3 regions of the Sphingomonas sp. Tas61C01 genome follow, and region 2 is predicted to be linked to each of the others. Evidence: predicted binding sites of a transcription regulator. Region 2 holds the regulator's gene; each other region holds the start of a gene.

The links. Region 2 encodes LexA, which represses DNA repair genes until DNA is damaged. Its sites were predicted from a motif close to GTTCCNCNCTTGTTCT; they were not measured.
Region 1: a site for LexA is predicted at 1,975-1,990, ahead of ACT009_RS08630 (ImuA family protein). Genes of this name have one in related genera too.
Region 3: a site for LexA is predicted at 3,633-3,648, ahead of ACT009_RS02425 (ImuA family protein). Genes of this name have one in related genera too.

What each region holds. Positions count from the first base shown of each region.
Region 1 is NZ_CP199583.1:1,848,490-1,855,491, forward strand. Features, by position in the region: gene ACT009_RS08625 (DUF6504 family protein) at 1-1,278, opposite strand, end outside; gene ACT009_RS08630 (ImuA family protein) at 1,193-1,954, opposite strand; gene ACT009_RS08635 (glycerate kinase type-2 family protein) at 3,000-4,304, opposite strand; gene ACT009_RS08640 (family 10 glycosylhydrolase) at 4,402-6,513, opposite strand; gene ACT009_RS08645 (alpha-amylase family protein) at 6,572-7,002, opposite strand, start outside.
Region 2 is NZ_CP199583.1:259,731-266,732, forward strand. Features, by position in the region: partial or broken gene ACT009_RS01200 (ComEC/Rec2 family competence protein) at 1-1,686, shown strand, start outside; gene lexA (transcriptional repressor LexA) at 1,694-2,380, opposite strand; gene ACT009_RS01210 (molybdopterin molybdotransferase MoeA) at 2,436-3,629, opposite strand; partial or broken gene ACT009_RS01215 (SGNH/GDSL hydrolase family protein) at 3,914-4,711, shown strand; partial or broken gene ACT009_RS01220 (PEPxxWA-CTERM sorting domain-containing protein) at 4,745-4,852, shown strand; gene moaC (cyclic pyranopterin monophosphate synthase MoaC) at 4,894-5,370, opposite strand; gene trpC (indole-3-glycerol phosphate synthase TrpC) at 5,367-6,143, opposite strand; gene trpD (anthranilate phosphoribosyltransferase) at 6,140-7,002, opposite strand, start outside.
Region 3 is NZ_CP199583.1:535,429-542,430, reverse strand. Features, by position in the region: gene ACT009_RS02450 (ArsR/SmtB family transcription factor) at 1-34, opposite strand, end outside; gene dinB (DNA polymerase IV) at 215-1,342, shown strand; gene ACT009_RS02440 (DUF763 domain-containing protein) at 1,342-2,607, shown strand; gene ACT009_RS02435 (alpha-ketoglutarate-dependent dioxygenase AlkB) at 2,613-3,176, shown strand; gene ACT009_RS02430 (hypothetical protein) at 3,173-3,487, opposite strand; gene ACT009_RS02425 (ImuA family protein) at 3,668-4,429, shown strand; gene ACT009_RS02420 (Y-family DNA polymerase) at 4,596-6,140, shown strand; gene ACT009_RS02415 (error-prone DNA polymerase) at 6,140-7,002, shown strand, end outside.

The DNA.
Region 1 (7,002 bases), 1.6 Mb from region 2:
CGGGGCGACAAGAGCGAACTGCTCGATGCCCATGCCAGGATCGATGCGCTCGATCCGGAGCTTGAGCAGCCGCAGGAGGTGCCCAACCTCGCGCGTCGGTCGAGAGGTGCCGACCGCCACGAGCTGCTCGGTGCCGTCGACGCGCAAGCACGTCAGGCGAAGCGAACGAGCACCCAGCCCTTTCGCCTGCAGGACGACGGCGAGATCGCGCAGCAGGTCGCCCATGACCTGTTCGATCACCTCGGCCGTGCCGATCGGCTCCAGCAGCCGACGCTCGGCCGCTGGCACCTCTGGATCATCGCGCGGCGTGATCGGCTCCGCGACACCGCCTAGCGCCTGATCGAGCCGGGTGATCGCCGGCAGGCCAAGACGACGCGCTAAGGGCCCGCGCGCGACCGGCAGCAGATCCCCGATGCGATCGAAACCAAACTTTCGTGAGGCAGCTAGCGCCGTGGCTGCGAGGCGAAGCGCCGCGATTGGCAGCGGAGCAAGTGCGTCCGCTGTCCCGCGCGCTTCGACGCGGATGAGGTCACCCTTGCCAAAGCGAGCCAACGCATGAGCAGCGCCAGGCGTGTCTGCGACGGCAACGCGCGCGGTGAAGCCAACACGCCGGTAGAAGGCGAGCAAGCGTCGGCAGAACCGTTCCTCTCCGCCATGCAGGTGCTCGCAGCCTGCCAGGTCGATCCACAGGCCATCGTGCGGCGTCACGGCCGCGATTGGGGACCAGCGCCTGACCGCCAGCAGCGCAAGGCGGTCAAGCAGCGCCGCATCCGCCTCAGGTTCGGCCGGACGGAAGTCGAGATCCGACACTAGCGCGCGGGCGTGGGTTGCTGCCATGCCGGGGTGGATGCCGAGTGCCTGCGCGCCGGTGCAGGCGGCGACCACCTCCTCGCGCCTGCCTACCTTTCCGACAAGCGCGAGCGGCGCGTGTTGAACCGGAGCCGGGGCAGGCGCGATGATCCGCAGAGCGGGTGTCGGCGCCTTGTACGGGTGGCTTGCTGCTTCCGATCGCCGGCCAAGCTCACGCATCGGTGGCTGCGCGTGAACCGGCAACGTGGCGATCTGTGCCCCGACCTCCTCGCGCGACTGCGCGCTGGATCGTGCCCACTTAGCACCAGGGCGCCAGCCGCCGCCCCGCGGCACCGAACAGGCATCCGGGTCGTCGTCGACCGGCAGCTGCAGGGCGGGCCGCTCAGGCAGCCGCGTAGCGGGCCGTTCCAACCGTCTCAGCCGTTCGATGGCCAAGTTCGGCAGGAACAGCGAGACGACCCGTCTCATTGCTGCCCTCCACAATTAGGGAGAAGGATGCACCGCCACGCTGCCGCGCGAGTTCGACCGACCACTGCGCTCTCCCCACACCTGCGACCTCCAGCCGCGCCGAAGGCGCGGAGCCGATCCGCCAGCGCGTCCAGGCAGCAGAAGGCTCGGAGAAGGGATCCTGGTCACGGCCGCGGCGCCGTCGGAGCAGCAGAACCGGCATGTCAGCTTCTGCTGCCACCAGTTGCAGCCTTCTGGTCGCCACCATCGACACCTTGCTCGCTTCTGCGATAATGGCGCATGGCGTGCCGTCGCGGACAGCATCCTCGATCACCGCGAGAAGCGCGGTATCGTCCGCAGGCTGAGCATAGATGACGTTGGCAGACGCGAGGCCCGCCTGCTCCAGTGCCGGAGCGTAGAGGTCGTGCCTACAGCTCGTCCAGAGGACTAGACCTCCGGTGTTCGCAGCCTCCCGCGCAGCGATCCCAGCAAGGAACAGGGTCGTTGCCGCGTCATCGACCAGCGCCGCACTCTGCGCGGTCGCTTCGTGGAGCGCACCAGCGCGCAGGCCCCCTGCCCCAAGTCGGCTGTCGATCGCGTCGACGCCGAACGGCAGCACGCGGTAGTCGGTCACCGGTGTGGCGATCGTCCGCAGGTGCGCTATGCTTGGCGCGAGAGAATCGAGGGCGGCGGACATCGTGTTCTAAGACTCGGCTCGTTCTCCTTATGTTCCGTTACCGTGCTCCATCGGTCAAGCTCGCAACGGCTCGGTTCATCGATTCAGCGAAGCCGAAAGCTTTCGCGACGGTCTCTTGGCAGCTGGCGACCCCCGCCCCTCGCAAGCGTACTGTTCGAGCGCTGACACGAAGATGGCTAGGCCGACCCAAAAGCGGACGCTCGTTCATCTCCTCTAAACCGCCGCAGCTGACGTCCGACTGCCTGCGCTTAGCAAAGACGAGCCGCGTAAATCTGCTGGGCAGCGGTTCTGGCAACAAAGCGACCGACGGGCTTGCGAAAGGCATGAACTTTCTGGCTCGCCTTTGACAGCTGACCCAGTTTCGCTGATCGAAGGGCATGGGAGACAACGATGACGAGCCGGGATCTGGACCGTGGCTGCCGTGGAATGGGGGGGCCTGTCCGATTCGACCCGATTGTCGGGTGATGATCAAGCGCCGCTACAACTCATCCGTATCGGGTGAAGCCGGCAGCTTTCGATGGTCTCACGACCAGTATGTCGCTTACGGCGCCGATGACGTGGTCGCATACTGCTGCATCTCCGATAGTACCTGTGATTCTTGAAGCCCTGCGTTCAGGCGCCGTTCCAATCTTTCTGCGACCGAAAGACGAATCGGCCTCCCGGCCCGGATCTTCCGCCAAGTGTTGTAGCTGATCCCGAATCCGTTCATCAGCGCCTGACTTGTCTCGCCCGGGAGCGATGTCAACATGCGTTCGACAACTTGAGGATCTACGCAACGTAGGCCAACGCAAGGCGACGCCTGCTCCCCCAGTACCATGACTACACTCATTCCGAACTGCCTTAGTTTGCTGACACCTGCTCGCGAACTAGAACGCGTATGCGCAATTCGTTCGCTCGATTGACTTGCCTGAGAGCCCCCCGACCCTAACTCTTTCATTCCCGAAAAATCGCGGCTTCTGCCCCCCCCCGACTAGTCGTTCACGCTTCCCGGCTGCACCGCGCCTGGAGGCGGTGGGCTGCAGGACAGCCGTTCGGCTCCGGCGGTTCATTCGTCGGGAAGTATAAGGACGGCTCGAAAGTCGTTCACGTTGGTGAAGGTCGGCCCTGTGACCAACAGATCCTCAAGTCTCGAGAAGAAAGTGCCGCTGTCGTGCCGCTTAAGCGCATCATCAACGTTCAGGCCGGCAGCGGCGGCGCGCGTCAACGTGTCCGGGGCGATGATCGCGCCCGCGCCACCGCCGCTGGCACCATCCTCACCGTCCGTATCGGCTGCCAGCGCCCAGACTCCGGATCGACCGGACAATGCCCGCGCCAGCGCGAGTGCAAACTCGGTGTTGCGCCCGCCGCGTCCTGCGCTCCTGCCGGTCAGCGTGACCGTGGTCTCGCCACCGGAAAGCAGAACGCAGGGACGCCCCCTCGGAGCGCTCGTCAGGTGCGCCATCGCCTCCGCGACCTCCCTGCTTTCCCCTTCCAGCGCATCACCCAGGATCTCGACGTCGTACCCCGCTTCGCGCGCGACCTTCGCCGCGGCATCCAAGGACGCCTGCGGGGTGGCTATCAGCCGGACATCGCAGGTCTGCGCGCGCGGAGCGTGCTTGGTGGCCGAGGGTGCCACCAGCTTGCAGTATGCCGCCTCTCCGATCTCGCCGCGCAAGCGCTCGGCGAGCGCGGACAGGTCCCGTCCTTCCTCGGCATCCGCGATAGTGGGTCCGGACGCTATCGCGGCCGGATCGTCGCCGGGAATGTCACTGATCGCGAGGGTGACGACCTGCGCTGGGAAGGCGGCGGCAGCCAGCTTGCCGCCTTTGACCGCTGACAATCGGCGACGGACGGCGTTCATCGACCGGATGTCGAGACCTGAGTTCAGAAGCGCGCGGTTGACGGCCTGCTTGTCGGCGAGGGTGAGGCCCGGAACGGGCAGCGCCATGACCGACGAGCCGCCTCCGGAGATCAGCGAGAGCACGAGATCCTCTGCGCGGAGGCCCGCCACGAGGTCGAGCATCTCTCGCGCGGCCGCCTCGCTGTTGGCGTCCGGAACCGGATGCGCCGCCTCGCGTACCGCGATCCGCCCGGCCGGTTTGCCGTAGCCGTAGCCGTAGCCGTAGGGTGCGACAACCGCGCCATGGAGGTCAACGTCCGCCCAGGCGCGATCGACGGCGATCGCCATGGCGGCCGCAGCCTTCCCTGCCCCTACGACTATGCACCGCCCGCGGGGCCGCGGCGGCAGGTGGTCCTTCAGGACCAGCTCCGGATCCGCAGCGCTCACGGCCGCGTCGAACAGGCGACGCAGCAGCAGCCGCGCCGCCCCGTCCCGCTCGGGCTCCTGCAGGGAAAGCGGTCCCGTTCTCATAGGCCGCGTCCAACGGCGAGGTCCGGCCCGCCATGCGAGGAGTGAACCTCGCGGATTACCTCGGCCCAGCCCAGCGACTCCGGCAGGCCTGTGCCGCTCATGTGAACGCCACCACGTCGTAGGTGTCGAGGCTAGGAACCGTCACGCTGGCGTAGCCGCCCGCCTGCCGGACCTGCAGCGGACGCCCTTGGCTCACCAGCCGCGCGGTCCGGAACGTGCCGGCGACGTTTAGCTGGATGCCCGACATCGGAATCGCAGGGTGGTACGCCACCTGAGAACAACCGGACAGGTTGACCAGGTGGACGAGGGTGCGCGCCGCATGCCGCTGCTGCTGCACGGTGATCTGCACCATCGGATGCGCGTTCGTTCGGATCTGGCGGCCTCTGGGCAGAAGATGGTCCACCAGGTCGCCGATCAGAGCGGCATGGTTCACCGCCGACACCCGGTAGTAGAGGTCGCCGATGTCCCAGGGGAGGTAGGCGAGACGGCCCTTGCCGTAGTCGGCCAGGTGCAGTCCTGGCTTGGCCGTGTCCGTCATCCCTTCCCCGACCTTCTCCATGGGGATGGTGATCGTGGACGGGACGTAGGTTAGCGCTGCCGGGCCGCGCGGCTCCAATTCCAGAAAGTCGCTGTAGTTGAGCAGCAGTTCGGCGTCCGACAGCGATGGCAGCAGCTTGGGATCGCGCACACGCCAGTAAGACGAGAGCGTCTCCTGACGCTTCCACAGCTTGACGACCGGCGGCAACTCCAGCTCGGGCCTGACCGCGCTCGCGGCGAGGACGCGGCCGCCTGCGCGCAGATACTTGTCGAGCTTCGCCGGCACACCCTTGGGGCAGACCACGAGATCGTAGCGCCCGGGATCGCTGTCGATCCAGTCGAGCCTGCTCGACAGCGCGAATGGGATGTGCTGCTCGGTCAGTAGTCGGAAGAAGCCGCGCATCGCCGAGTTGGAGGTGTCGGCCGGGAGGCCCACGCCGGGCGTGTCGCGGTAGCCGAAGCCTCCGTTCCCGGCCGTGGCCGCTTCGCCACGACGCCCGATCGAAGCATGCTTCCCGGCGCCGACATCGTCCAGCAGCAGGACTCGCGCAGCGTTCTCCTGGCGGACATACAGCTCCTCATGCGCCTTGTGGAACTGGAACGCCGGTCGCGCCCCTTTCATGCCGTTGCCATCGAACTGCTCGATCGGGCCGTTCACGAAAAGGAACGGGCCCGCGCCGTTCGCCATGTTCTGGTAGGCCCGGATCTCGCCATCGGGCGCGGCCCGGTGCACGTAGCGCCAGTAGCCGTCCAGGAACACCGCATCGTTGTTGAACGACATCTTGTCGGGCTCGGTCGCCCGCAGGCGGTTGACGGTCTCGCTGGCCTGGTAGAGCCAGTAGGCGTTTGCGCTCGCGACCGGCGCGCTGTGTGTCTCGTCGTTCCTGGAGTCCGCGTCGCGGCCATAGAGGAGGTTGAAGCCGTCGTCCGGCCGCTTCTCCCGCAGGAAGCGCGTCAGATGGTCGGTCGCCTCCGCCATCGACGCGTTAATGAAGGCGAGATATTCATCGTCGGCCTCATCGGGAACGCCCCGGTTGTATTTCGCCCGGAATAGCCGCTGGCAGTTGTCGCAGTGGCACGGACCGTTGTTCTGACGCTGGAACACCCCGTTGAAGAACGCGCCGTCGATCGGATAGCGCGCGATCACCTCGCCCATGATCTTCAGCGCCTGTTCGCGGACGTAGCCGCCGTTGACGCATGTCAGATAGGCGCCGTTCACAGGACGCATCTCGCCCTTGGCCGTGCGCTGTAGCCAATCGGGATGCGCGGTCATCACGCGAGGGTCCTGATGGAAGGACCATTCGAACCGCGAGATGACGCGGATGCCCCGCACATGCGCCTTGCGGACGATCTCGCCCACGAGATCGCGCCCGGCGGGCAGACCGGTCGCCTTGAAGTGGAACGGGACCTTGGTCGGGTAGAACGCCGCGATGCCACCGGTCGGCACGTAGACCGCGTTCGCGCCGAGGTCCGACAGCCAATTGACGTAGGCGTCGGTGTCCAGTGGCGGCCGCGTCTGGTCGAACAGGACGAGCGCCATACGGATCGGCTCGTCCATCCACCACTTGCCGACCGCCGCGGGCCGGCCGAGTGCCTGCACGCCGGTCGCCAGCGAGGCTCCCGCTACGACCGTCCCAGAGAGGCTTAGCGCCTCGCGACGTGACACGTCCATTGTCGTCACTCCCGAAAGAAGGGGCTCGATCCCGCACCAGGGCTGGGCGGTTCGTCGGTCAGGCGAGATCGATCGCCACGATCTCGTGATATCGGATCGAAGGCACACGCACCTTCAACCTTCGGCCTTGCTGAGTGAACTGCGCAGGCTGGCCACTTTCAAGAAGGCTCACGCCGACCGGGCTCACGCCGTCGGGCAGCTCAACCTCGACATCATATGGTCCTGTCGTCAGCGCCTCCCGATACGACCCGGCCATCGTCATCGGATTGTTGTAGTTGACGATGTGCGCGGTCACGGACTTGGCCTGCTGCCAATAGGCGAGGTCGATCAATCCTGGCCCCGCGACCTGCAGCGGCGGCGCTTCCCCCGACGCCCAGGCGACCATGGCATGCAGCACCGCGAGATGATCGCTGTCGCGCAGCTCGCCAAACGTCCGGTCGAGATCCATCGGCAGATAGACGACCCGCCCCGTGCCGAAGGTGCGGCAGT
Region 2 (7,002 bases):
GCGCCGGTGGCGGGCCCTGCGCTGCCGCGGCGGATCAGGGTCAATCTGGTCACCGGCGACGTGCCCGCGGGGGCGGTGCGCGGTGCGACGATCCGATTGCGCGCGCGGTTGATGCCGCCGCCGCAGCCCGCCGTGCCGGGCGCCTACGACTTCGCACGGGTCGCGTGGTTCGCCGGGATCGGAGCGACCGGGCGCGGGTTCGCGCCGGTGACGGTGGAGCGCGGCGGCGACGCGGGCGGTGGACCACGGGCGGCGCTCACCCGGCACATCACCGGGCGGCTCGACGGCAGCATCGGCGGGATCGCGTCGGCGCTGGCGACCGGCGACGAGGGCGCGATCGAGGAGGCGGATGCGGAGGCGATGCGACGCGCGGGGCTGGCGCACCTGCTGTCGGTGAGCGGACTGCACATCACCGCGGTGGTGGCGGCGACGATGGTGGTGGTGGCGCGGTTGCTGGCGCTGAGCCCGTGGCTGGCGCTGCATGCGCGGATTCCGCTGATTGGCGCACTGGCCGGCGCGACGGCGGCGATCGGCTATACGTTGCTGACGGGCAGCGAGGTGCCGACGATCCGATCGTGCGTCGCGGCGCTGCTGGTGCTCGTCGCGTTGGCGCTGGGGCGCGAGGCGATGACGCTGCGGCTGGTCGCGGTCGGCGCGACGGTGGTGCTGCTCGCCTGGCCCGAGGCGCTGGCGGGCCCGAGCTTCCAGCTGTCCTTCGCCGCGATCACCGCGATCGTCGCGATCCACGAACAGCCGCGGGTCCGCGCATTCCTGGAGCCGCACGACGAAGGGTTGGGGCGGCGGGCGGCGCGGGGGCTGGCGGCCCTGCTGCTGACCGGCATCGCGGTCGAGATCGCACTGATGCCGATCGCGGTGTACCATTTCCACAAGGCGGGCATCTATGGCGCCGCCGCCAACATCGTCGCGATCCCGCTGACCACTTTCGTTATCATGCCGCTGGAGGCGGCGGCGCTGGTGCTCGACCTGGCGGGGGTGGGGGGGCCGTTGTGGTGGCTGGCGGGGCGGGCGATCGCGCTGCTGCTGTGGCTGGCGCACGCGGTCGCCGCGGCGCCGGGATCGGTGGCGGCGCTGCCTGCGATGCCCGACGGCGCGTTCGCCGCGATGGTGATCGGCGGCGTGTGGCTGGCGTTGTGGCGGACGCGCTGGCGGCGGCTGGGGATCGTCCCGGTCGCGGCGGGTGCGATCTGGGCGATCGCTACCCCGCCGCCCGACCTGCTGATCACCGGTGACGGTCGCCACGTCGCGGTCAGGACCCGCGCCGGGCTGGCGATCCTGCGCGACCGGGCCGGCGATTATACGCGGTCGACGCTCGCGGAGAATGGCGGGGTGGACGGCGAACCACTGCTGCTCGCCGAACAGCCCGATGCGCGGTGCAGCCGCGACCTGTGCCTGGTCGATCTCGTCGCCGGCGGGCGGACGTGGCGGATCATGGCGCTGCGCAGCGCCTATCCGGTGCCGCGCGCCGCGCTGCTGGCGGCGTGCCGGGCGGCGGACATCGTCGTCAACGAAGGCGGACTGCCGCGCGGTTGCACGCCGCGCTGGCTGCGGCTCGACAGGAAGACGCTACGCCGGACCGGCGGCATCGCGCTGACGCTCGGGAGCGAACGAGTGACGACGGTGCTGGCCCCGGCGGATCGCCACCCGTGGCGCGATCCGCCGGTGCTCGACCGGATCAGTCGTACCGGCGCAGGATACCCGAGAGCTTACCCTGGACGCGGACGTGCGCGGGGGGATAACGCTGCGGATCATAGGCGCGGTTGGCGGGATCGAGCCGGATCATCGCGCCCTCCCGACGGAAATATTTGAGCGTCGCTTCGCTGTCGTCGATCAACGCGACCACGATCTCGCCGTCGCGTGCGGTCTCGGTCCGGCGGATCAGCGCATAGTCGCCGTCGAGGATGCCCGCCTCGACCATCGAGTCGCCCGATACCTCCAGCGCATAATGTTCGCCGTTGCCGAGCAATGCCGCCGGCACCGCGAGCATCGCGCTGCCTTCGAACGCCTCGATCGGCACGCCGGCGGCGATCCGGCCGTGCAGCGGGATCTCGATGACGTCGTTCGCGGGCTGCGGGACCGCGCGGACGTTGGCGGGGGGGGGCGCCGCCGCGGTGGTGGACGGCTTGGCCCGCGCCGCCTTTTCCGGCCGCTCGGGCATCCGCAACACCTCGAGCGCGCGAGCGCGGTTGGGCAGACGGCGGATGAAATTGCGCTCCTCCAGCGCCGAGATCAGGCGATGCACGCCCGATTTGGATTTCAGGTCGAGCGCCTCCTTCATCTCCTCGAACGACGGGGAGATCCCGGTTTCGTCGAGCCGATCGTTGATGAAGCAGACGAGCTCGTGCTGCTTGCGCGTGAGCATGGATATTCTCCGTCCAGAACAGACGCAGAACTTCTATGGAACATCTTGGAAGCCGTCAAGCGATGACGAGGATTTCCGCCGAGTCGCCTGCCGACGCCGGCGGCGCGCCCGCTTCGCGGACGATCAGGCAGGTCGACCGGGCGAGCGTCAGCAGCATCGAACTGTCCTGGATCGTCGAGGCAAAGGCGCGCCCGTCGCGTAGTTCGGCGCGCAGGTAATCGGTTCGCGCGCCGTTGGCGGCGAGGTCTTCGCCGAGCAACGCATGGGTGGTGCGGGGCAGCGGATCGGCGGCACCCGCAAGATGCGCGATCAGCGGGCGGGCGAACAGGACCGCGGTGACGAAGGCGGAGACCGGGTTGCCGGGCAACCCCAGCACCATCGCCTCGCCCAATCGTCCCGCCATCATCGGCTTGCCGGGCCTCAGCGCGATCCGCCAGAAGTCGATCACCCCGCCCGCGATCTCCAACGCGGGTCGGACGAGGTCGTGATCACCGACCGACGCGCCGCCGGTGGTGATCAGGAGATCGGCATCGACCGCGGCGAAGGCGGCGGTGAGCGTCGCGAGATCGTCGGCGAGGATGCCGAGGCGGACGATCTCGACCGGCAGATCGGCCAGCATCGCGGCGAGCATCGACGAATTGCCCTCGGGCAGCGACAGCGGATTCAGCGGCGCACCGGGCGGGATCAGCTCGTCGCCGGTCGCGGCGATCGCGACCCGGACCCGGCGGTGTACGGGGAGGTTGGCGGCGCCCCCGGTGATCGCGAGCGCGATCCGCGCGGGAGTGATCCGGTCGCCGGCGCGGATCAGGCGGTCGCCTTCGCTGAAGTCGAGCCCGCGGCGGCGGACATTGCCGCCGCGCCGGGTGGGGCCCTCGCCATCTAGCGACAGGTGAGCGCCGTCGCGTCGCGCCTCCTCCTGCACCAGCACCGCGTCCGCGCCGGCGGGCATCGCGGCGCCGGTGAAGATGCGGACGGCCCCGCCCGCTGCGATCGACCCGGCATAGGGGCGGCCTGCGGCGCTTTCGCCGATCACCTGCCAAGGGCCGGGCAGGTCGTCGTAGCGGATCGCATAACCGTCCATCGCGGACAGGTCCGCCGCGGGCTGGGTACGGCGCGCGAGGATGTCGGCGCTGGCCCAGCGGCCGGCGGCGTCGGCGATCGGAAGATGATCGGCCGCGACGGGGGCGGCAGCGGCGAAGAGGCGCCGTTGCGCTTCGGCGACGGGGATTAGGGTGGGTGGCGTGTTCATGGCGTCATCTGGCATGGTCGGGCGGGTTTTGGCACCGAGTTTCGGGGGCGGCGGTAACGCGACCCGCATTGGGTCCCCGCGAAGGGCTCCCGCGTCTGCGAAAGCACGATGAGGTTGGGGAATGCCGCTCGTTTGTCTTACGTCGTCGACCAGTCACCTCGCCGATGATCACGGCCCGTTTACTTCCCTTCTAACGGGGTGTTACCATCCGTTTACCATAATAAAAACGGGAGAGGTCGATGAACTGGAAGTTGACGCTGGGCGTGTGCCTAGCGAGCGCGGCGATGGCGGTGCCGGCCGAGGCTGCGCCGAATTATACGTCGTTGACGGTGTTCGGCGACAGCCTGGTCGACGCCGGCAACATCCTCAAGCTCGGTGCGGGGGCGAACCCGACTCAAGGGTATTTCGAAGGCCGCTTCACCAATGGCTACGACTATACCGACCTGCTGAGCATCGACCTGTTCGGAAAGCCGACCACCGCATCGCTGCTCGGCGGCACCAACTTCGCCTATGGGGGCGCACGGGCAACGACGACATCAGCGTCGGCCGATCTCGGCGAGCAGCTCTTCTTCTACAACCAGTATCTGGCACTCGGGAACAAGGTCGATTCGACTGGCCTGTTCGTGCTCAATTTCGGCGGCAACGACGTTTTCGCGGCGATCCAGCCGGGCACGCCGACCGGGTATGGCAGTGACAGTGCGTTCCTGAAGGCGGCGGCGTCCGACTATGCGAGCGGGGTGGAGACGCTCAACAAGCTCGGCGCGCGCAACATCCTGATCACCGGGTTCCCGGTCGCGACCGGCGCGGGACTGGCGGCGTCGCTGGAGGCCGAAGCCTATCTCAACGAAGCGCTGTCCGGCCTGACGCTCGCCGATGGCACGACGTTGTTCCGCTTCAGCTATCTCGATTTCTTCGGGCGGCTGCAGGCTGATCCAAGCGCGTTCGGCTTGCCCGAGCCGCTGATCCTGCCCGATGCGACCCGCCCCGACGGCGGCACCTGCCGCGGTGCGGCGGCGTTCCCGGCGTGCACCGGGTATTTCTCGTTCGACGGCACCCATCCGACTGCCGCCGTGCAGAAGGCGCTGTACAACGACATCAACCGGCAGTTCGCGCTGGCGGTGCCGGAGCCGGCGACTTGGGCGATGATGATCCTGGGCTTTGCGCTGATCGGCGGGGCGATGCGCGGCGTGCGGCGTCCCTCGGTCCGCGTCACCTTTGCCTGAGCGAAGGCGACCGGCTCTCCCACATGGGCGAGCCGGTCGCTTCAGCGCGTGGGCGCGGTCCAGGGTTCGGATTTGCCGCCGGTCTTGGCGAGCAGGCGGATGTCGGTGACGACCATCGCCTTGTCGATCGCCTTGGCCATGTCGTAGATCGTCAGCAGCGCCACCGATACCGCGGTCAGCGCTTCCATCTCCACCCCGGTCTTGCCGTCTGTCGCCGCGGTCGCGGTGACGACGATGCCGGTGTCGTCGAAGGCAAGATCGACCGCGACCCGGCTGAGCGGCAGCGGGTGGCAGAGCGGGATCAGGTCGCTGGTGCGCTTCGCCGCCATGATTCCCGCGATCCGCGCGACCGCGATCACGTCGCCTTTCGCCGCGGCGCCGTCGCGGACCGCCGCGAGCGCGGCGGGGCTCATCGTGATGCGGCCTCCGGCGATCGCCTCGCGCGCGGTCGATTGCTTGCCGCCGACATCGACCATATGCGCGGCGCCGTCGGCATCGAGATGGGTGAGGCCGGTCATCCGATCAGGCTGCGGGTCGCCGCCTCGACATCGTCCTGTCGCATCAGCGATTCGCCGACCAGGAAGCAATGCACGCCCTCCGCGGCCATCTTGTCGAGATCGTCTCGCGTGGTGAGCCCGCTTTCGGCGACGAAGGTGCAATCCTTCGGTGCCTTGCGGACCAGATCGTAGGTGCGCTGGAAGTCGACCGTGAAATCGCGCAGGTCGCGGTTGTTGACGCCGATCAGCCGTGATTTCAGTGCCAGCGCGCGATCGAGCTCGGCCTCGTCATGAATCTCGACCAGCGCGTCCATCCCGCATTCGAGCGCGGCTGCCTCGATCTCCCTCATCTGCACGTCGTCGAGCGCGGCGACGATGATCAGGATCGCATCGGCGCCGATCGACCGCGATTCGGTGACCTGCCAGGGATCGACCATGAAGTCCTTGCGCAGGACCGGGATCGACACGGCGTCGCGCGCGGCGATCAGATAGTCGTCGGAACCCTGGAACCATTGTTCGTCGGTCAGCACCGACAGGCAAGCGGCGCCGCCGGCCTGATAGGCGCGGGCATGGGCGGGGGGATCGAAGTCGGCACGGATCAGCCCCTTGGACGGGCTCGCCTTCTTGATCTCGGCGATCAGCGCGTGACCCTGATGCCCATCGAGCGCGGCGCGGAAGCCACGCGGTTTGGTGCGCGCGGCGATGCCCGCGTCGATATCCGCGAGCGAGGTGGTCGCCTTTCGGGCAGCGACTTCGGCACGCTTGGTTTCCATGATCCGGGCGAGGACGTTCATCGGTAGGCGATCCAGCGATCGAGAAGGTCGGCGGCGCGGCGATCGTCGATCGCATCGGCCGCGGCGTGGGCGGCACTGGGCAGGTCCGGCTGCGCGCCGGCGACGACCAGCGCCGCGGCGGCGTTCAGGAGCACGGCATCGCGGTAGCCGTCGCGCGCGCCGTCGAGCAGCGCGCGCAGCGCCGCGGCGTTGTGCGCAGGATCGCCGCCGCGGATCGCCGCGATCGGGTGGCGCGGCAATCCGGCGTCCTCGGGGGTGATCTGCGCGGGTAGCGGCACCGCACCGACGGTGACCGCGATGCTGGGGCCGGCCCCCGACAGCTCGTCCAGGCCCTCCTCGCCCGACACCACCAGTGCGGCGGTGGTGCCGAGCCGGTCGAGCGCCTCGGCATAGAGCCCGGCGTAATCGGGGCGCGCAATGCCGATCAGCTGGCGGCTGACCCTGGCCGGGTTGGCGAGCGGCCCCATCAGGTTGAAGATCGTGCGCCGGCCGATCCGCTGCCGGATCGGGGTGATCCGGCGCATCGCGGGGTGGTGGTTCGCCGCGAACAGAAAGGCGATGCCGAGATCGCGAAGGCTCGCCTCCGCGGTCGCTCCCGCGATCGCCATGTCGAGGCCGAGCGCCTCGAGCGTGTCCGCCGCGCCCGCCTTCGACGAGGCGGCGCGATTACCGTGCTTGGCGACCGGCACGCCGCAGGCCGCCACGACCAGCGCGACGGCGGTGGAGACGTTGAGGGTGTGGTGGCCGTCGCCGCCGGTGCCGCAGACGTCGATCGCGCCCGCGGGCGCGTCGATCGGGATCATCCGCGCCCGCAGCGCGCGCGCGGCCTCGGCGATCTCGATCGAGGTCTCGCCGCGAT
Region 3 (7,002 bases), 280 kb from region 2:
CGCCTAAGGCGGAGATAGCCGACTCGCTTTCCATATATCCAGCTTAGCGGATATATTGAGCCTCGCCTACCGACTCTCGATCGTCAGGTGCAGCCGAAAAGACGGGCCTCCCGCCGGTGTCACGCACCGACCGGTTTTCCTGTCGCCGGAGCCGCCAGAATATTGAAGAGGGCCCCTGTTCCTCATCCGTTCCTGCGCTGATATGCTGTCGCTCATGCAAGGGGGATCGACTCGCAAGATCATCCACGTCGACATGGACGCGTTCTTTGCGTCGGTGGAGCAACGCGATGATCCAACGCTTCGGGGCCGCCCCGTTGCGGTCGGCTATGCTGCAGCGCGCGGGGTCGTGGCGGCAGCGAGCTACGAAGCCCGCGCGTTCGGCGTTCGGTCTGCCTTGCCCTCGGTTACCGCGCTTCGCCGCTGTCCCGAGCTCAAGTTCGTGCCGCCGCGCTTCGACGTCTACAAGGCGGTGTCGCGCCAGATCCACGCGATCTTCGCGGAGTTCACCTCGCTCATCCAGCCGCTTTCGCTGGACGAGGCCTATCTCGACGTCACCGACAATCGCGCGGGGCTGCCGACCGCCTGGGCGACCGCCAAGGCCATCCGCGCCCGCATCCTCGACGAGACCGGTCTCACCGCCTCGGCGGGGATTTCGTACAACAAGTTCCTGGCCAAGCTCGCGTCCGACCATCGCAAGCCGAATGGTCAATTCGCCGTCACGCCGGACATGGGCGCGGCCTGGGTCGAGACGCTTTCCGTCTCGCGCTTCCACGGCGTCGGTCCCGTAACCGCCGCCAAGATGAAGCGGCTCGGCATCGAAACCGGGGCAGACCTCCGAGCCAAGTCGCTCGCCTTCCTGGAGCAGCATTTCGGGAGTTCGGCGGGCTGGTACCATGCCATCGCGCGAGCCGAGGATCATCGCCCCGTCAACCCCAACCGCGTCCGCAAGTCGTCGGGGTCGGAGACCACCTTCGACCGCGACCTGATCGAACCCGTCGAAATCGAAGCGGGGGTGCGGCGCATGGCGGACGACGTCTGGGCCTGGTGCGAGAAAGCGCAGGCCTTCGGCCGCACCGTCACGGTCAAGATCAAGTTCCAGGATTTCCGGCAAATCACGCGAAGTCGCAGCCACGCCGGCGCAGTTTCAGGCCGTGAACAGCTACATGCCACCAGCCTCGACTTAGTTCGCTCGATCTACCCTCCCGAGACCGGCATCAGGCTGGTCGGTGTGACGGTATCCAACTTCGAAGCGCCCGTGCGCGAGAATGCCGAGGCACTGCCGTTGTTCGGCGCGGGCGAGGATGGACCTCGCACGCAGCGCGCGATCGTGGCGTCGCACTGATGGGGCGGCGTTCCGGCAGTGCCGATCTGCCGCTTCACGGCGGCCGCGTGCCCGCATGGCTTGGTCAACGCATGACCCGGCTCGGCGCGGTGATCACGCAAGCGATCATGCTCGAATATGGCCGGGACGAGCTGCTGCGGCGGCTGGCGCACCCGTTCTGGTTCCAGTCCTTCGGTGCGGTGATGGGCATGGACTGGCATTCGTCCGGCATCACTACGAGCGTGCTCGGCGCCCTGAAGCGGGGGCTCGCGCCACTCTCGGGCGAGCTCGGCATCCATGTCTGCGGCGGACGCGGCAGACATAGCCGCGCGACCCCGGCTGAGTTGATTGCGGTCGGGAACCGGGTCGGGATCGATGGCGACGCGCTCGCCCGGTCGAGCCGGCTGGTGGCGAAGGTGGATAGCGCGGCGGTCCAGGACGGCTTCGACCTGTACTTGCACGGCTTCATCGTCACCGATGACGGGCGTTGGGTGGTCGTGCAGCAAGGAATGAACGGCACAGCCAAGCAGGCGCGCCGCTATCACTGGCTTTCCGAGGGTCTCGGGAGCTTCGTGGATGCGCCCCATGCCGCGATCGAAGGTAAGGCACAGGGCAACATCGTCAATCTTGCGGATCGTCGGGCATCCGCCTCGCGCGATCGCCAGCTCGATCTGCTGCGCCAGGCCGGGCCCGACGGGATCGTCCGCCACCTTGCCCGGATCGAGCCCCGAGCCATCCCGGCACGTGAGCCCGAGCAGCAGGCGATGCTGCCGCACCTCGTCATGCCCGGGCATCACGATGTGCGTGCGGAGAACGTTGTCGAGCGGCGGCTGCACGGCGCGCTGGCAGCGGCCGTGGAGTGCGGACCGCAAGACTTCGCCGAACTGCTGCTCGTGCCCGGGATCGGCGCACGCACCATCCGCTCGCTGGCGATGGTGGCGGAGGTCGTGCACGGCGCGCCTTGCCGGTTCAGCGATCCGGCGCGCTTCTCGCTCGCCCATGGTGGCAAGGACCGTCACCCCTACCCTGTCCCCACGAAAGTCTACGACCGTACGATCGAGGTCATGAAGGCGGCGGTCGGAGCGGCCAAGCTCGGCAATGACGAAAAGCTCGCCGCGATCCGCCGTCTCGACGAGCAGGCACGGCAGCTGGAGCGTACGGCAAGCGGACCGTCGGTCGACGCCTTGATCGCCGAGGAACGGGGACGCTCGCACGAATATGGCGGGCGCAGCGTCTACGGCTGGGAGCCGCCCGCCGGTCCGGACCGAAGCATGGCCGTCTCGTGACAAGCATGGCTGATCTGTTCGGTACACCGGTGTTGCCGGGCCTCGCCTCTGCAGACGAGTTCATCACCCCCGCTGAGGAGCGGTCGGCGATCGCTGCGATTGACGCGGCTGACCTGTCGCCGTTCCGGTTCCAGGGCTGGACCGGCAAGCGGCTGACCAGTTCATACGGGTGGACCTACGACTTCGACGCCGGGCGCCTCCAGGAAGGCGAGCCTCTGCCCGGCTGGCTGCTTCCGCTCCGGGATCGCGCGGCGCACTTCGCCGGCCTCTCGCCGGACGTGCTCGTCCAGGCTTTGCTGATCTGCTACGACCCCGGCGCCGGCATCGGCTGGCATCGCGATCGGCCCGCGTTCGGGCATGTCGTCGGCATCTCACTCGGCGCACCGGCCGTGATGCGGTTTCGCCGTCGTCGAGGCGAGCGGTTCGAGCGGGTGTCCGTTCCGCTGCCGCCACGCGGTGCGTATCATCTCAGCGGCGAAGCCAGGCACGAATGGGAGCACAGCATCGCGGAGATGGACGAAGCGCGCTGGTCGATCACCTTCCGCAGCCTGCGACCACCGGCTGGCTAACCCGCCTCATCGATGACCGGCTCGTCGGACGCGCTGGTAGTCTGGTTGGCGGGCAGGCGCTCCGCCAACGCCGCGATGCCGTCACCGCTGAATTCGGGCATCGAAGCTCCGTCGATCAGCAAAGGATGCTCCGGGGTCAGTGTCGCGGCCTCCTGATGATCGGGATCCAAGGCAAGCCACGCTCGAACGGCGCCTTCCAAGCTCGTGACCTCTGCAAGGTCATCATCGCCGCGGGGCACGTTCTGTAGCGCAGCGCTCATCCGCCAGTTAATGTCGGGCGTTCCCGTCTCTCCCCAGCTTGCCTGACTCATCGTTCGTCCTTCGCTCTATGGTCAATTAGCTTGCCTTCCTTCCAGCGCGGCTGAAGCGGCGATGTTCCCATGTCGGAAGCCCGCGAGGCCGGCCTCACGTCCCGCGCGCTCTCAAATGCGCCTTGACCTCACACGTGTTTCGAGCGGAACATAAGGCGAACACATGAGTCGATTCCGTTGATGCCTGCTGCCCGTACCAAATCCGAGATCATGTCGCTCCTGCGCGAGAGCGTGGCGGACGTGCGTCTCCGATCGGTGCCGCCGCTCCCGTTCGGTGTGGGCGACATCGACGAGCGTCTGGCTGATGGAGGCTTGGACGGCGGCGCCCTGCACGAAGTTGCACCGGCGGCAGCCTCGCTGAGTGACGACGCAGCCGCCACGCTCTTTGTCGCCGGGATCGCCGCCTCTTTCGCGACTGCTGGTAACGCCCGCGTCCTGTGGGTGGTCAGCCGTTTCGACCTCTATGCCCCAGGTCTCGAGCAGGCCGGTCTCCCACCCGGTCGGGTCATCTTTGCCGAGGGTCGCGAGGACAAGGATGTCTTGGCCTTGATGGAGGACGCTCTGCGTCACGGCGGCCTCGCAGCCGTGGTTGGCGAGATCAAACGCGCGGACATGACCGCAACGCGGCGGCTCCAGCTTGCGGCCGACGCCGGCAAGACGCCCGCCATCCTTTCACGGCGTTGGCGGCACCAGGGTCACTGCCCTCTAACTGAGCTTTCCGCGGCGACCACGCGCTGGCGCATCGCATGCGCCCCGTCCGAGCGGCTGCCCGCGCCAGGTGTCGGTCGACCCCGCTGGTCCGTCGAATTGGTCCGGCAGCGGAACGGCAATCCCTTTTCTCTTCTGGTCGAGGCTTGCGATGACACGGGTCGCCTCGCTCTACCTGCCGGCGCTCGCGATCGAGCGGCTCCGGCGGTCAGAGCGACCGCGCGCGCAGCCTGAGGCGCGCCCGCTAGCCTTATTGCCCGTTGACGACGACCCCGGTGCCTGCTCGGTCCCGCGGGGCGGCAGGTGGCGGCCGGGCGCACGCTGGGCTCGGGAGGCGGGTGCCGCCCGAGCCGCTGTCGAACCACCGGCGGCCTCGTTGCCGCGCCATCAGCAGCCCACGATGCGGGAACTCGGCCGCCGTTCGGAGGCAGCCGACCATCCGTTCAAGGGACGGCACCAAGAATCCCTGACGTCGCACGTCGCCGCGAGCGACCCGCCCGGACCGTCGGCGGCGCCGCTCATCCTGGCGGAGCAGGTCGGCAACAAGCAGCTAATCGCATCGGCCTGTCCAGCCGCGCTCGCCCTAGGGTTGGTACCGGGTATGGCGGTCACGCAGGCGCGCGCGCTCGTCCCCGACCTCGACATCAGGCCTGCCGATCCAGCTGCGGACCTCGCGCTGCTAGAGAAGCTGGCGCTGCATGCGGTGCGCCATTGGACGCCCACGGCCGCCGTCAGCGGCGCCGATGGGCTTTGGCTCGATCTGACGGGCGTCACCCATCTGTTCGGCGGCGAGGAACGCTTCTGCCGCCGCCTGCTGGGATTTTGCCGGCGACTGCGTCTGACCGGGCGGATCGCGGTCGCGGGCACACCCGGTGCGGCCTATGCGCTGGCGCATTTCGGTGCGCGCACCCTTGAGCGCATCGAAATTGGCAGCGAAGCCCAGGCACTGACATCGCTGCCATTGGCCAGCCTGCGGCTGACCCCTGAGGCCCTCGCCGCCGCCAGCCGCTTCGGTCTGGAGCGCGTAGGCGATCTGCTGCCGCTGCCGCGCGGCCCTCTGGCGCGTAGGCTCGGGATGGCGAGCATTCGACGGCTCGATGAGGCATTGGGGAGGCTCGCGGAACCGATCATCCCGCTGATCCTTGAAGACGTGCCGGTCGCCCTACGGCGGTTGCTCGAACCGATCGGCACCGCCGAGGCGATCGAGCAGGTCATTCGTGACCTTCTGGGCGACCTGTGCGGACAGCTGGGGGAACGCGGGCTCGGAGCCCGGACGCTTCTGCTCGGACTTGAGCGCATCGATGGCTCCGAACAGAAGGTTGCGATCGGGACCGTGCGCGCGACCCGCGACCCTGCCCACCTCGCACGCCTCTTCCACCTGCGCATCGAACGGATCGATCCGGGCGGCGGTTTCGAGACAATGCGGCTGGCCGCGACGCGGACGGACCCCCTCGGCGCCACGGGGCTCATCGGGACTCTTGCTGGGGACGACGCTCCGGCTGACCTGTCTATGCTTGTCGATCAGCTCGCCGGACGTGCCGGCTCGGAGGCTTTGTTCACGGTCGGCGCTGTCGAGAGCGACGTGCCCGAACGCGCGACCTGCCGGGCCGAGCCGCTCGACACGCCCGACGGGTGGCCGGCCTGGAAGCGACCCGTGCGCCTGCTGCGTCGTCCCGAGCCGCTCACCAACGTCGTCGCTTTGCTTCCCGACCACCCGCCGCGGCGGTTCGCTTGGCGCGGGACCGTTCACGCGGTCGTGGCGGGTGACGGACCCGAGCGCATCCACGGCGAGTGGTGGCGCCGCGATGGCGAGGTCTGGGCCGTCCGCGACTATTTCCGCGTCGAGGACGAGGCAGGTGCCCGTTTCTGGCTGTTCCGGCGCGGCGATGGGGTGGACCAGGCGACCGGCGACCTCAGCTGGTACATGCATGGGCTGTTTGGCTGATGGCCCCATCGAAGCCCATCTATGTCGAGCTCCAGGTCACGAGCCACTTCTCGTTTCTCCGTGGCGCGTCCTCCCCCGACGAGCTGTTCGCGGCAGCATCGGTGCTCGGCTACCAGGCGCTCGGCGTTGCCGATCTCGGCAGCGTCGCCGGCGTGGTACGCGCCTGGGAAGCGCAGAGGGCGACCGGCGTCCGGCTGATCGCCGGCAGCCGGCTCGTCCTCGACGATGGCCGCAGCCTCCTGCTTTATCCGACCGATCGCCCAGCTTGGTCGCGGTTGAGCCGACTCCTGACGCTTGGAAAGTCACGCGCCGGCAAGGGAGGTTGCTCGCTCGGCTGGAGCGACCTCGCAGCGTCGGCCGAAGGGCTGATCGCGATCCTGCTTCCGGATTTGCCCGGCGAGGCGACGGCGCGCAGCCTGGCTGAATTGCGCGACACATTTGGCGGGCGCGGCTATTGCTCGCTGGCGTTCCGCCGGCGGCCTGACGACGCGATGCGCCTTCACGAACTTGGCGTCCAAGCGCAGGCTGCGGGCGTGCGCGCGGTGGCGACCGGCGACGTCCTCTACCACGCATCCGAGGCTCGACTGCTTCAGGACGTCGTCACCGCGATCCGCGAGAAATGCACCGTCGATATGCTGGGCCATCGACGCGAGCGGCACGCCGACCGGCACCTCAAGTCGCCGGAGGAGATGGAGCGCCGCTTCTCTGCTTTCCCCGACGCTATCGCCGCAACGGAAGCCATCGCGCGCGCCTGCACCTTCGATCTCGGCGAGCTCAGCTACCAATATCCGCACGAGGAAGTCGTTGAAGGTCTGACCGCGCAGGGCGCGCTGGAGCAGCTGACCCGCGAGGCGGCCGAGCG